Egicoccus sp. AB-alg2: one gene and its partner. The protein of the gene in region 1 interacts with the protein of each later gene in a pairwise test. Links are inferred from orthologs where the notes say so. Each region holds a gene or a part of one and is shown in the gene's direction. Other genes may lie near its edges.

Region 1 (5,818 bases):
CGGCCAGGATCGCGGCGACCGCCAGGCCCTTGGCGACGAGGAAGCCCCAGCGCGGCAGCGGCGTGCCGCCGAGCCGCTTCAACACCCCGTACTTGCGCTCGAACGCGGTCTGGATCGCGACCGCGACCAGCCCGGTCGCGGCGACCGAGATCGCCAGCGCGCCCGGTACCAGGAAGTCGACGGCCGGGGCGTCGCCGGTCGGCAGCACGTCCACCACGGAGAAGAAGCCGAGGATGCCCAGCGGGATGCCGAGGGTGACCAGCAACGACTCGCCGGAGCGCACCAGCAGGCGCAGTTCCATGCCGGCCTGGGCCAGCACCGCCCGTGCCAGCGGGGTCCGGCGGTCGCCGACGGGGCCGGGGGCGGAGGCGGTCACGACGTCTCCTCGGCGGTCAGGCGCAGGAACACGTCCTCGAGACTGACCTTGCCGGCCTGCAGGTGGCCGAGCACGACGTCGTGCTGCGCCAGCCAGTCCGCCAGGGCCGCCACCAGGCGGGGGGTGTTCGGGGCGTGCACCACGTAGCGGCCGGACCGGATCTCCTCGACCGGGGCACCGATGGCGGCGCCGATCGCGGCCACGTCCAGCGCGGGCCGGGCGGAGAACTCCAGCTCGCCGCGTTCGCCGTGGGTCAGCTCGTCCGGGGTGCCCAGCGCCACCAGGCGCCCGTGGTCGATGATCGCGACCCGGTCGGCCAGTTCCTCGGCCTCGTCCAGCAGGTGTGTGGTCAGCACGACCGCGACCCCCTGCCCCTGCAGTTCGCGCACGTGCTGCCAGGTGAGCCGGCGTGCCGCCGGGTCCAGGCCCGCGGTCGGCTCGTCGAGGAACACCACCTCCGGGCGGCCCACCAGCGCGAGCGCCAGCGACAGGCGCTGCTTCTGCCCGCCCGACAGGTCCCGGAACCGGGTCCGGCGGGCCTCGTCCAGACCGACCCGCTCCAGCAGCGCTTCGGGGTCCAGCGGGTCGGCGTAGTAGCTGGCGAACAGCCGCAGCACCTCGGCCGGCCTCGCCATCGGGTAGACGCCCCCCTCCTGCAGCATGAGCCCGACCCGGGGGCGCAGGCGGGACGCGTCGGCACGCGGGTCCAGGCCCAGCACGCGGACGGTGCCGGCGTCGGGGCGGCGGTAGCCCTCGCAGCACTCCACCGTGGTCGTCTTGCCCGCGCCGTTGGGGCCGAGCAGCGCGAGCGTCTCGCCGCGGGCCACCTCGAGGTCCAGACCGTCGACGGCGGTGGTGCGCCCGTAACGCTTGACCAGGCCCCGGACGACGATGGCCGCGTCCTGGGCCGCGTCGCGGGAAGGCAGGTCGGACGGCACGGCTCACCGGGGCTCGAGGACGGACGCGGAGCCTACCGCCGGGCCCGTACGCACCCGCGCGCCGCGGATCGGCCCCGTCCGCGTTGCCGCGGCCACGAGGCCGCCAGCGCCTACGCTGCGCGCGATGGACGGACCCTCGCCGCGACGCGGCTCCCCGGCGGACGACGGCAGCCGCGATGCCGCCCCCGACCTGTGGGGCTGGCGGCCCCGCAGCTGGGTGCGCGGCCGCACGCTGCCCCTGGCCGTCGGCGTCGGTCTCGGGCTGCTGTTCGCCCAGGCGGCCACGGCGGTGCTCGGCCGCATCCAGGGCCTGATCGTCATCCTGATCGTGTCGCTGTTCCTGTCCTTCGCGATGGAACCGGCCGTGCAGTGGATGGCACGCCGCGGCGTGCGACGCGGGCTCGGCACCTGGATCGTCTTCCTGGCCGGCCTGGTGCTGTTCGGCAGCTTCTTCGCGGCCATGACGAACCTCGTCGTCGACCAGGTGCGCAACCTGCTGGCGGCCGGCCCGACGCTGCTGGGCGACCTCGCCGACCGGGCCACGCAGTTGCTGCCCGCCGAGGTCGGTCAGGCGGTCGCGGACTGGCTCGACGAACAGCAGCGGACGCTGCCGGACCGGGTCGCGTCGGGAGCCGCGGTGGTCGGCCGCGGCGCCGTCGGCGTCGGCCAGACCCTGCTGGGCGGCCTGTTCCAGATGGCCACGATCGGCCTGGTGACCTTCTACCTCGTCGCGGACGGCCCGCGCCTGCGCCAGCGGCTGGCCAGCCGCCTGGAACCCCGCGACCAGGTGCGCGTGCTCGGCCTGTGGGAGCTGGCCATCGCCAAGACCGGCGGTTACGTCTACAGCCGGGTGCTGACCGCGGTGGTCTCCTCGATCTTCCACATCGCGGTGTTCAGCATCATCGGCGTCGACTACGCGGTGGCGCTGGGGATCTGGGTGGGCCTGATCTCCTCGCTGATCCCGGCGATCGGCACCTACCTCGCCGGCGCGCTGCCGCTGGTGGTCGCGCTGGCCGAGTCCGTCGGCCAGGCACTGTGGGTGCTGGCCGCCATCGTCGTCTACCAGCAGATCGAGAACTACCTCGTGGTCCCTCGCATCACGGCGACCACCCTGGAGCTGCATCCCGCCGTGGCGTTCCTGTCCGTGCTGGCGGGCGGTGCGTTGGCGGGCGCGACCGGCGCCCTGCTCGCCATCCCGGCGGTCGCGATCGTGACCGCCCTGATCAGCGCGGCGGGCGAGGAGTACGAGGTGCTCGAGCACCAGTTGCTGGAGTCGGGACCCAACGGTGCCCCGCCCGGGCTCGTCGAACGCCGCGACGCCGCACCCGACGAGCCGGACGCCGAGGTCCCGACGGACCGGGACCGTGGCCCGAACGAATGAAGATGGCGCGCGTGCGGGCCATACCGCGCGGAACTGGACGTGCGCGGGCGGCGTCGGTGTATAGTTCGCGACGTGATCCGAGAGGGTCACCGCGGCCCCGTGTGTCCCCCCGTCGCACGGGGCCGCTCCCTGTCCGCAGCCGTTCCGGAGGTCGTCGATGACCCCGGCCGGTCGCGGCACGGTCCGCTACGAGCTGCCCAGCGATCCGGGCGCGGCCGAACTGCTCGCCGCCCACCTGTGGGCCGCCGGCGCGCTGGGTGTCTGGGAACGGCCGACCACCCTGGTGGCGTGGTTCCGCGAGCCGACCCCTGCCGTCCCGCCGGGCGGGTCCTGGGCCGACGAGCCCGACCGCGACTGGCAGGCCGAGTGGAAGGCGACGATCCGGCCCGTGCGCGCCGGCCGCTTCGCCGTCGTACCGACCTGGCTCGCCGACGAGCACCGGCCCGTGCCCGGCGAGTCCACCATCGTCCTGGACCCGGGCCGGGCGTTCGGCAGCGGCCACCACGCCACGACCACGTTGTGCCTGGAGCTGCTCGACCGCCTGGACCTGACGGACACCGAGGTGGCCGACGTCGGGTGCGGGACCGGGATCCTCGCGATCGCGGCCGCGCGGCTGGGCGCCGACGTGTTCGCGGTCGACATCGACCCGGACGCCGTCGCGGTGACCGCGGACAATGCCCGCGCCAACGACGTCACGGTCCGGACCGCCGTCGCCAGCGTGGACGCGCTGGGAGACGGGGTCGACGTGGTCGTGGCCAACCTCGTCACCGACGTGGTCGCGGACCTGGCGGCGGGGCTGGTCCGCGCCGCGGGACGGGCCCTGGTCGTCAGCGGCATCACCGTGGAGCGCCACGACGTCGCGCTGGCACCGTTGCGCGCCGCCGGGCTGGTGATCGACGACCAACGCGAACGGGACGGGTGGCTGGCCGTGCTGGGCCACCCGGATCCGGCCGTGGCCCGCCCGCGCGGCCGTGACACGCGGGTGGCGGAGGGCGGGGACGATCCGCGAGGATGACGCCCGTGCGTGCTCCACAGCTGTCCGTCGCCGTCCTGCTGACCGCAGGGCTGCTCGGCTGCGCCGAACCGCAGCTGCCGGACCAGCCGAGCGCGGAAGGCGCCGAGGCGCCGGCCGAGCAGGCCACGCCGCAGCCGGAACGTGACGCCCTGCTAGCCGCCACGAACGAGCTCACGGCCGCCGTCGAGCAGGCGCGCGACCTGCTGACCGAGGCGGGACAGGCGCCCGAGCCGGCCGCGGCGCGCCAGGCCGCGCAGCAGGCGCTGGCCGTGCTGGTCGACGGCGCCGGCTCCGGGACCCCGCCGGGTCGTCCGATCTTCCCCGGCACCACGGTCGAGGAGCGCGGCGGCGCCGGCGAGGCCGACGACGCCCTGACGCTGGCGCTGACCGCGGCCAACGACGCCGGCGGCTCGCTCGGGCGCGGGGTCGCCGACGCCCTGCGCGACCCGCTCGCGGGCGACCTCGGGGCCTGGCAGCGGGACCCGGCCGGGATGGTCGCGCTCGTCGAGGAGCAGATGGACGGGGTCGGCGACCTCGAATCGGCGGAGCAGCTGGTCCGTGAGCTGCCGGGTGACGGCACGCGGGCGTTGGCCTGGGCCTACCTCACCGCCGGCGCCACCACCATGGACGATGCCGCCCGGTACGCCGAGCGGGGCGCCGCCCACCTCGAGATCGTCCTGGTCGCTGTCGACGCCGCCCTGGACGGCGCCGGGCCATCGGCGTGAGCGCCCCGTCACCGAAGCGCCGGGTGCCGCTGTCGCGTGAGGTCCAGGAGGCCGACGTCGACGGGTTCACCCACGGCGGTGAGGGCGTCGCGCGCATCGAGGGCAAGGCCGTGTTCGTGCCCGGCGCGCTGCCCGGCGAGCGGGTCCGACTCCGCGTCACCGACGACCGCAAGCGGTGGGCCCGGGCCGAGCTCGTCGAAATGCTGCGGCCCAGCCCCGACCGCGCCGCCGACGACGACCCGCAACGTCACCGTTGCGGCGGCTGCGACCTGGAGCACGTCACCGCGGCCGGCCAACGCCGGCTGAAGACGCGGGTGGTGCGTGAGCAGCTCGAGCGGCTCGGCGGCCTGGCCGCTCCCCCGGTCGACGTCTGTCGTGAGGTCGGTCCCGCCACCGGCTACCGCAACCGGGCCCGCTTCCACGTCGACGACGACGGACGTCTGGGGTTCTTCCTGCCCGGCAGCCACGAGGTGGTCCCGGCCACCACCTGCCGCGCGCTCGCTCCCGGCGTGCAGGAGGTGGTGGAGGCAATCGGCACCACCTCGGCCGCCGAGGTGACCGTCCGCGCCCATGGCCAGCACCGGGCGGTCGTCCTGGCACCGGGCCCGGGCGGGCTGGAGCTGCCGGAGGGCCCGTTCGACCTGCTGCTGGAGCAGCCGGACGGCAGCGTGGTCGCCATGCGCGGCGACGGCGTGCTGGCCGAGGAGGTCGCCGGCCTCCGCTACCGGTTCGACGCGACCTCGTTCTTCCAGAACAACACGGCAGGTGCCGAGGCACTGGTCCACCACGTGCTGGAGGCCGTCGGCTCGCCCAAGACCGGCGGCGTGGACGGTGCGTTGGTGTGGGACCTCTACGCCGGCGTCGGGCTGCTGTCGCTACCGCTCGCGCGGGCGGGGGCCGAGGTCGTGGCCGTCGAGGGCCACGAGCCGGCGGCCGCGTGGGCGTCCCGCAACGCCACGGACGCCGGCCTGGACCTCGAGGTCGCGGCCGAGGCCGTCCACCGCTTCCTGCGCGCCGCCCGCCGCGGCGAGGGCCCGATGGACCCGCCCGACGTCGTGGTGCTCGACCCCCCGCGCACGGGCGCCGGCCAGGACGTCGTCGACGACCTCGTGGCGCTGGCACCCGCGACGATCGTGTACGTGGCCTGCGACCCGGCCGCGCTGGCACGCGACGCCAAGGCACTGGTCGCCGGCGGCTACCGCCTGACGGCGGCGCGCCCGCTGGACCTGTTCCCGCTCACCCACCACGTGGAGACGGTCGTCACCTTCGCCCGGTGACCGCGCCCCTCGATGGGGTCAGGCCTTCACCTCGGCGGCGTCCTCGTCCAGGGCCGCGAGATCGGCCTCGCCGCGCACCTGCATGCCACCGGCACCGAGGCTGCGC
Region 2 (5,976 bases), on another replicon or contig:
CCGAGGTGTCGCAACGCTGCAACCTGACGACGTCGGTCGCCTACGCCGCCGCGTCCGGGGACCTGAACCCGCTGCACTACGACCCGGAGTTCGCCGGCAACGTCAGCCCGACCGGCGGGATCATCGCCCACGGCATGTACGCCATGGGGCTCGCCTCGCGTGTGCTGACCGAGTTCGCCGGCGGTCCCGAGCGGGTCGCCGAGGTCAACGTGCGCTTCACGCGCCCCTGGCCGCTGCACACCACCACCACCTTCGGCGGCACCGTCACCAACGTCGACGACGACATCGCCACGGTGCAGTTGTGGGGCCGCAACGAGAACGGCGATCAGATCCTGAAGGGCGTGGGCAAGATCCGCCGGTGACCCCGCCTGCCACGCCTTGCCCGCCGCGCCCTGCGTGCGGCGCCGCAGGGGCCGGTTGTCGCGGACCGGTCGTCGGGGTTACCCTGTGGGCGCTGCCTCCCGGTGAGGCAGCGTTCCCTTGTCAGGGCCCGATCCGTCGAGCACCGCTGGGGGACGGACGGGAGTAGCTCAATTTGGCAGAGCACCGGTCTCCAAAACCGGCGGTTGGGGGTTCAAGTCCCTCCTCCCGTGCGACACGCTGACGCGGCAAGTCGACACGTCAGCGTCCATCCCATCCGGCCCGCGTGCCGCGTCGCGACCCGCTCGGGCGCGCGCGAGGGCACACCCCGGACGCGTCAGCGCACTCGTGCCACGACGCGTCCTGCCTCGCCCACCGTTCTCGGGCAGGAGTCCCACAGATGAGTCGCGAGTCCAAGCGCAACGCCGACCGTGAAGAGCGCCGCACGTCCGGCCAGGTCAGCGCGGCCGAGGAGGCCCCGAAGACCCGCGAGCGCACCTCGCCGGGCCAGTTCCTGCGGGAGGTCCGCAGCGAGCTGCGCAAGGTGGCCTGGCCCAACCGCAAGGAGGTCGTGTCCTACACGATGGTCGTCCTCGTGGTGACCCTCGTGCTGGTCGCGATCGTGTGGGGGATGGACGAGGTCTTCCGTCGCGCAGTCATCAACACCCTGGGTTAGAGGAAACCGTGTCCGACGACGCCCGCATGTCCGATGAGCGCCCCGACGGCGAAGACGCCGTCCGTGAGGAGCTGCCCCCGGTCGAGGCACCCGATGCCCCGGCCGACGCCGAGCTGCGCTCGGCCAGCAACGCCGACAACGCGGCCAACGTCCCGGCCGCCGACGAGAGCCTGACCGTGGCCGACGACCTGCCCGGCATCGCCGAACCGCTCGCCCCGCACGCCGACCTCGACGCGGTCGCCGAGGCCGTCGTCCCCGTCGACGAGGCCGAGGAGGCGCCCGGCGAACTCGACACGGTCGGCGCCACGGAGACCGCCCCCGGCACCACCGAGGACGCCGCCGGCACCGACGAGGATTCGCTGGCCGCGGACGACCTCGACGACCTGCTCGGGATCGCCTCCAGCGCGGGGCGCGACGATGCCGCCGCCGCTGGGGACGAGGACGTGGATCCGGGCGGCCAGCCCGTCGACGCCGTCGACGTCCCGGCCGAGGACCCGGTCGCCTCGGACGCGGGGCGCGACGGGTCCGTCGCGGCCACCGACGCGCCGGTGGCGTCCGCCGACGGTGCCGCGGAGACCGAGGCCCCGGTCCGTCGCGGACGTCCGCGGTCGCTGGCCGACGTGCGCGACAAGAAGGAACTCAACCGCCTGCTCGGCGATTGGTACGTCGTGCACACCTACGCCGGCTACGAGCAGCGCGTGAAGGACAACCTGCTCAGCCGCGTGGAGGCGCTCGAGGCCGAGGACCGCATCTACGAGGTGCACATCCCGACCGAAGAGGTGACCGAGTACAAGAAGGGCAAGAAGACCACGTCGCAGAAGAAGTTCCTGCCGGGCTACGTGCTCGTGCGCATGGAGATGGACGACGAGGTCTGGGGCATCGTGCGCCACACCCCGGCGGTGACCGGGTTCGTCGGCTCGCCGGGCACCCGCCCCGTGCCGCTGCCGCTGCGCGAGGTCGCCGACACCCTGAAGCTGCCCGACGAGTACGTCGAGGTGGTCGAGACCGACGAAGCCGCGCCGGCGCAGCCGGAGAAGGTCGTCGCCGAGATCGACCTCGAGGTCGGCGAGACCGTCCGCGTCACCGGCGGGCCGTTCGCGGACTTCACCGGCACCATCGCGGAGATCAACCTCGACCAGGCCAAGCTCAAGGTGCTGGTCAGCGTGTTCGGTCGCGAGACCCCGCTCGAGCTGCCCTTCGACAACGTCGCGAAGCTGTAGCGGACGCCGGCCGGCGGCGTGCCCGCCCGGCCGGCGCAGACATCCAGACGTCGCGGCCGACGCCGCGCGAACCGAGGACCCCGCGCCGCGCGCCCGGGGCACACCACGTGGGAGGCCGCCCGCCGCGGCGGCCGCCGGACCACGCGAGGAGAACGAGAACCATGGCGAAGAAGGTCGCAGGCTTCATCAAGCTGCAGATCCCGGCCGGTCAGGCCAACCCCGCACCGCCGGTCGGTCCGGCGCTCGGTCAGCACTCCGTGAACATCATGGAGTTCTGCAAGGCGTTCAACGAGCGCACCCAGCAGATGCAGGGTGACATCGTCCCGGTGGAGATCACGGTCTACGAGGACCGTTCCTTCACCTTCATCATGAAGACCCCGCCGGCCGCCCAGCTGCTGCTGAAGGCCGCAGGGCTGCAGAGCGGCTCGGGCACCCCCAACACGGTCAAGGTGGGCAAGGTCTCCCGTGACCAGGTCCGCGAGATCGCGGAGAAGAAGATGCCCGACCTCAACGCGGTCGACGTCGACGGCGCGATGAAGATCATCGAGGGCACCGCCCGCTCGATGGGCCTCACCGTCGAGGGCTGACCCGCTCGAACACCCTTCTACCGTGGGAGACGGAGCCGTAACTCCGTCGTCTGACCACGAGGAGTGCATGACCCATGGCCAAGCGAGGCAAGAAGTACGCAGCGGCGGTCGCGAAGATCGACGCGGACCGGCTCTACGGCCCCAAGGCGGGCCTGGCGCTGCTCAAGGAGATCGACTCCTCCGGCTACGACGCGACGGTCGACTGCGCGTTCCGTCTGGGCATCGACCCGCGCAAGGCGGACCAGATGGTCCGCGGCGCCGTGTCGCTGCCGCACGGCATCGGCAAGACCGTCCGGGTCGCGGTGGTGGCCGGTGGTGACAAGGCGGCCGAGGCGCGCGAGGCGGGCGCCGACCACGTCGGCGGTGACGACCTCGTCGAGCAGCTCGGTTCCGGTGAGCTGCTCGACCAGATCGACTCGGTCATCGCCACGCCCGACATGATGGGCAAGCTCGGTCGGCTCGGGAAGACGCTGGGCCCCCGCGGCCTGATGCCGAACCCGAAGTCGGGCACGGTGACGATGAACGTCGCCCAGGCCGTCCGCGAGATCAAGGCGGGCCGCATCGAGTACCGCTCGGACCGCAACGGCAACGTCCACACCGTGTTGGGCAAGGCCTCGTTCCCGGTCGAGCAGCTCGTGGAGAACTACGCCGCGCTGCTCGAGGAGATCATCCGCCAGCGGCCGTCGGCCGCCAAGGGCCGCTACCTGCAGACCGTCGCGGTCTCGACCTCCTCCAGCCCGGCGGTGCCGCTGGACCCCGCCAAGTCCCGCGACCTGCTGGCCGACGAGGAGGCCTGACCTCCGGCTCGCGCGGTCGTCGGCCGCGCCGGATGGATCCCTGCTGGAGCCCGCCCTGGTGGCGGGCTCCAGCCGTTGAGGGGCGCGCCGGGGAGGTGTCCGCCCGTCCAGCCGTTCAGTGGATCGTCAGTCCCCCGCTGCCGAGCCCGCGTCTAGGGTCGCCTGACACCCGGACGGCTCGTTCGGGCCGTGGAGGGAGCCGACCGCTCGATGCGCCAGGACCGCCCGGCGACGAGGTCACGCCGACGTCGGGTGTGGCCCGGCAACCTCGTGGCGGCGGCGATCGTCGTCGGGGCGGCGCTGTTCGGCGGCAGTGCCGGCGCACAGACCGACGAGCCCACCCGCAACCAGCAGGCCGACGTGCTGGCCCGCGGTGCCGGCCTGTTCCAGGCGCACTGTGCGGCCTGCCACGGCACCCGTGGCGAGGGTGGCCCCGGCCCGGGGGACCTGGCGGGACCGCCGATCGACGAGGTCGACGTGAACTTCGTCGACCTGACGCTGCGGACGGGCCGCATGCCGATCCCGGCGCCGTCGCACGGCATCCGCATCACCGACTACGACGACGCCCAGCGCGAGGCCGTCGTCGCGTTCATGCGCGAGCGCTTCGACCTGCCGGGGGAGTTGCCGACCGTCGGCGAGGGCGACGCGTCACGGGGCCAGGAGCTGTACGTCCGCAACTGTGCGGCCTGCCACGCGGCCGCGGCCAGCGGCGGCATCTCGGGCGCGGCCGTCCAGGTGCCACCGCTGACGGGCCTCGACCCGATCGCCATCCACCAGGGCACCCGTGTCGGGCCCTTCGAGATGCCGGCCTTCGAGCAGGCCGTTCTCGACGACCAGGCCATCGCCGACATGGTGGCCTACCTCGCCGTGGTCGACGAGGCGCCCCGCACGGCCGGGGGACTGCAGGAACTCGACGCGATCAGCTCCGCCCTGCTCATGCTCGCCCTGACGCTGGCCGCCGGCCTGGTCGTGCTGGTCGTGGCGCGGGCGCGGCGCTGGTCGACGACCGAGCCCGAGGGCTTCCACACCACCGACCCCTTCGAGCCGAGGTGACGCCCGCGTGAGCCTCCCCGAGCGCCGACCCGGCGGCCGGTTGCCGACCGAGCCGACCGGTCCTAGCCGTGCCGCCGGCGACTTCCGCCGCGGCTGGGTGCTGGGCTGGAGCGCCGCGTGCGGCGTCGCGCTCGTGGTCCTGCTCGGGCTGTGGGTGCTGGACGCGGACACCGCCGTACTCGCGCTGGTCGCAGCGGTCGCCGCCGGGTCCGCCAGCGTCGCCCTCCACCACGTGGTCGTGACCCAGGACGAGGGCGAACGCACCGTCCCGCGGCCCCCCGAGCCCGACGACGTGGTGCCGCTCGCCGGTCGACGCCGGCTGTTCGGCGGCGCGCTGGCCGGCGCCGCCGTGCTCGGGATCGGCGCAGCCGGCGGCCTGCTGGCGTTCGGCAGCCGGCGCCCGGCCGCCAGCGCCTGGGCGGGCGGCGGTCGACTGACCCAGCTCGACGGGTCGCCCGTACGGCCCGAGGACGTGCCCCCCGGTGGCGTCGTCACCGTGTGGCCACCCGATGCCGTGGGCACCGAGCTGGCGGCGGTCATGCTGATCCGCCTGCGCGAACCGCCCGAGCCGCCCACCCGGGTCGACGAGGTCGCCGACGACACGCTGATCGCCTACTCCCGGCTGTGCACGCACGCCGGCTGCGCGGTCGCGCTCTACCGCGACTTCGACCAGGCGCTGTTCTGTCCCTGCCACCAGGCCACCTTCGACGCCCGGCGGGGTGGACAGCCCACGTTCGGCCCGGCGTCGGTCCCGCTGCCGCAGCTGCCGCTCGCGATCGACGACGACGGTTTCCTCGTCGCAACGGGTGACCTCTCGGCGCCGCCGGGCGCCGTCGGAGGCACGCTGTGAGCCGCGGGTCGCCCATCGCCAGCCTGGCCGACGCGCTCGACCGCCGGATCGGCAGGTCTGCGCCCCGGCCCAGCGTCTGGCCGACCGGTGTCGGCCCCATGATCAGCCACGTGATCGTGGTGAGCTTCCTCGTGCTCTTCGTGACCGGGGTGTTCCTGACGCTGTTCTACCGGCCCTCGGTGGCACCGGTGACCTACACGGGGTCCTCGACGCTGTACGACGGCGCCACCCTGCCGCACGCCTACGCCTCGGTCGTCCGGCTCAGTTCCGACATCCCGGGCGGGCTGTTCGTCAAGCGGGTGCACACCGCCGCGTCACACCTGTTCCTCGCCGCCATCGTGCTGCATCTGCTGCGGGTCATGGCGACCGGCCAGTTCCGCCGGCCGCGCCTGGGCAACCACCTCCTCGGCATCCTCCTGCTCCTGCTCGGGAT

What was found.
Region 2: the proteins of ACERM0_RS19305 (region 1) and rplK interact in binary tests that used the Escherichia coli proteins (3 or more experiments, as listed by UniProt). The link is inferred for Egicoccus sp. AB-alg2 from one-to-one orthologs.

What each region holds. Positions count from the first base shown.
Region 1 is NZ_JBGUAX010000010.1:116,026-121,843, reverse strand. The notes cover bases 1,941-4,781. They hold ACERM0_RS19305 (50S ribosomal protein L11 methyltransferase), read left to right. Parts: upstream 1,941-2,852; coding sequence 2,853-3,710; downstream 3,711-4,781. Other genes in these bases: ACERM0_RS19290 (class I SAM-dependent RNA methyltransferase), read left to right, coding at 4,636-4,781; ACERM0_RS19300 (hypothetical protein), read left to right, coding at 3,716-4,435; ACERM0_RS19310 (AI-2E family transporter), read left to right, coding at 1,941-2,695. Outside these bases: ACERM0_RS19320 (ABC transporter permease), read right to left, coding at 1-376; ACERM0_RS19315 (ABC transporter ATP-binding protein), read right to left, coding at 373-1,314; more of ACERM0_RS19310, read left to right, coding at 1,439-1,940; more of ACERM0_RS19290, read left to right, coding at 4,782-5,712; ACERM0_RS19285 (amino acid ABC transporter permease), read right to left, coding at 5,731-5,818. UniProt on the Escherichia coli protein: Methylates ribosomal protein L11.
Region 2 is NZ_JBGUAX010000020.1:977-6,952, forward strand. The notes cover bases 1,132-4,130. They hold rplK (50S ribosomal protein L11), read left to right. Parts: upstream 1,132-2,417; coding sequence 2,418-2,843; downstream 2,844-4,130. Other genes in these bases: nusG (transcription termination/antitermination protein NusG), read left to right, coding at 1,132-2,256; rplA (50S ribosomal protein L1), read left to right, coding at 2,918-3,640; ACERM0_RS22515 (c-type cytochrome), read left to right, coding at 3,830-4,130. Also shown: ACERM0_RS22485 (MaoC/PaaZ C-terminal domain-containing protein), read left to right, coding at 1-362; preprotein translocase subunit SecE, read left to right, coding at 761-1,036; more of nusG, read left to right, coding at 1,063-1,131; more of ACERM0_RS22515, read left to right, coding at 4,131-4,693; ACERM0_RS22520 (ubiquinol-cytochrome c reductase iron-sulfur subunit), read left to right, coding at 4,701-5,543; ACERM0_RS22525 (cytochrome b N-terminal domain-containing protein), read left to right, coding at 5,540-5,976. UniProt on the Escherichia coli protein: Forms part of the ribosomal stalk which helps the ribosome interact with GTP-bound translation factors.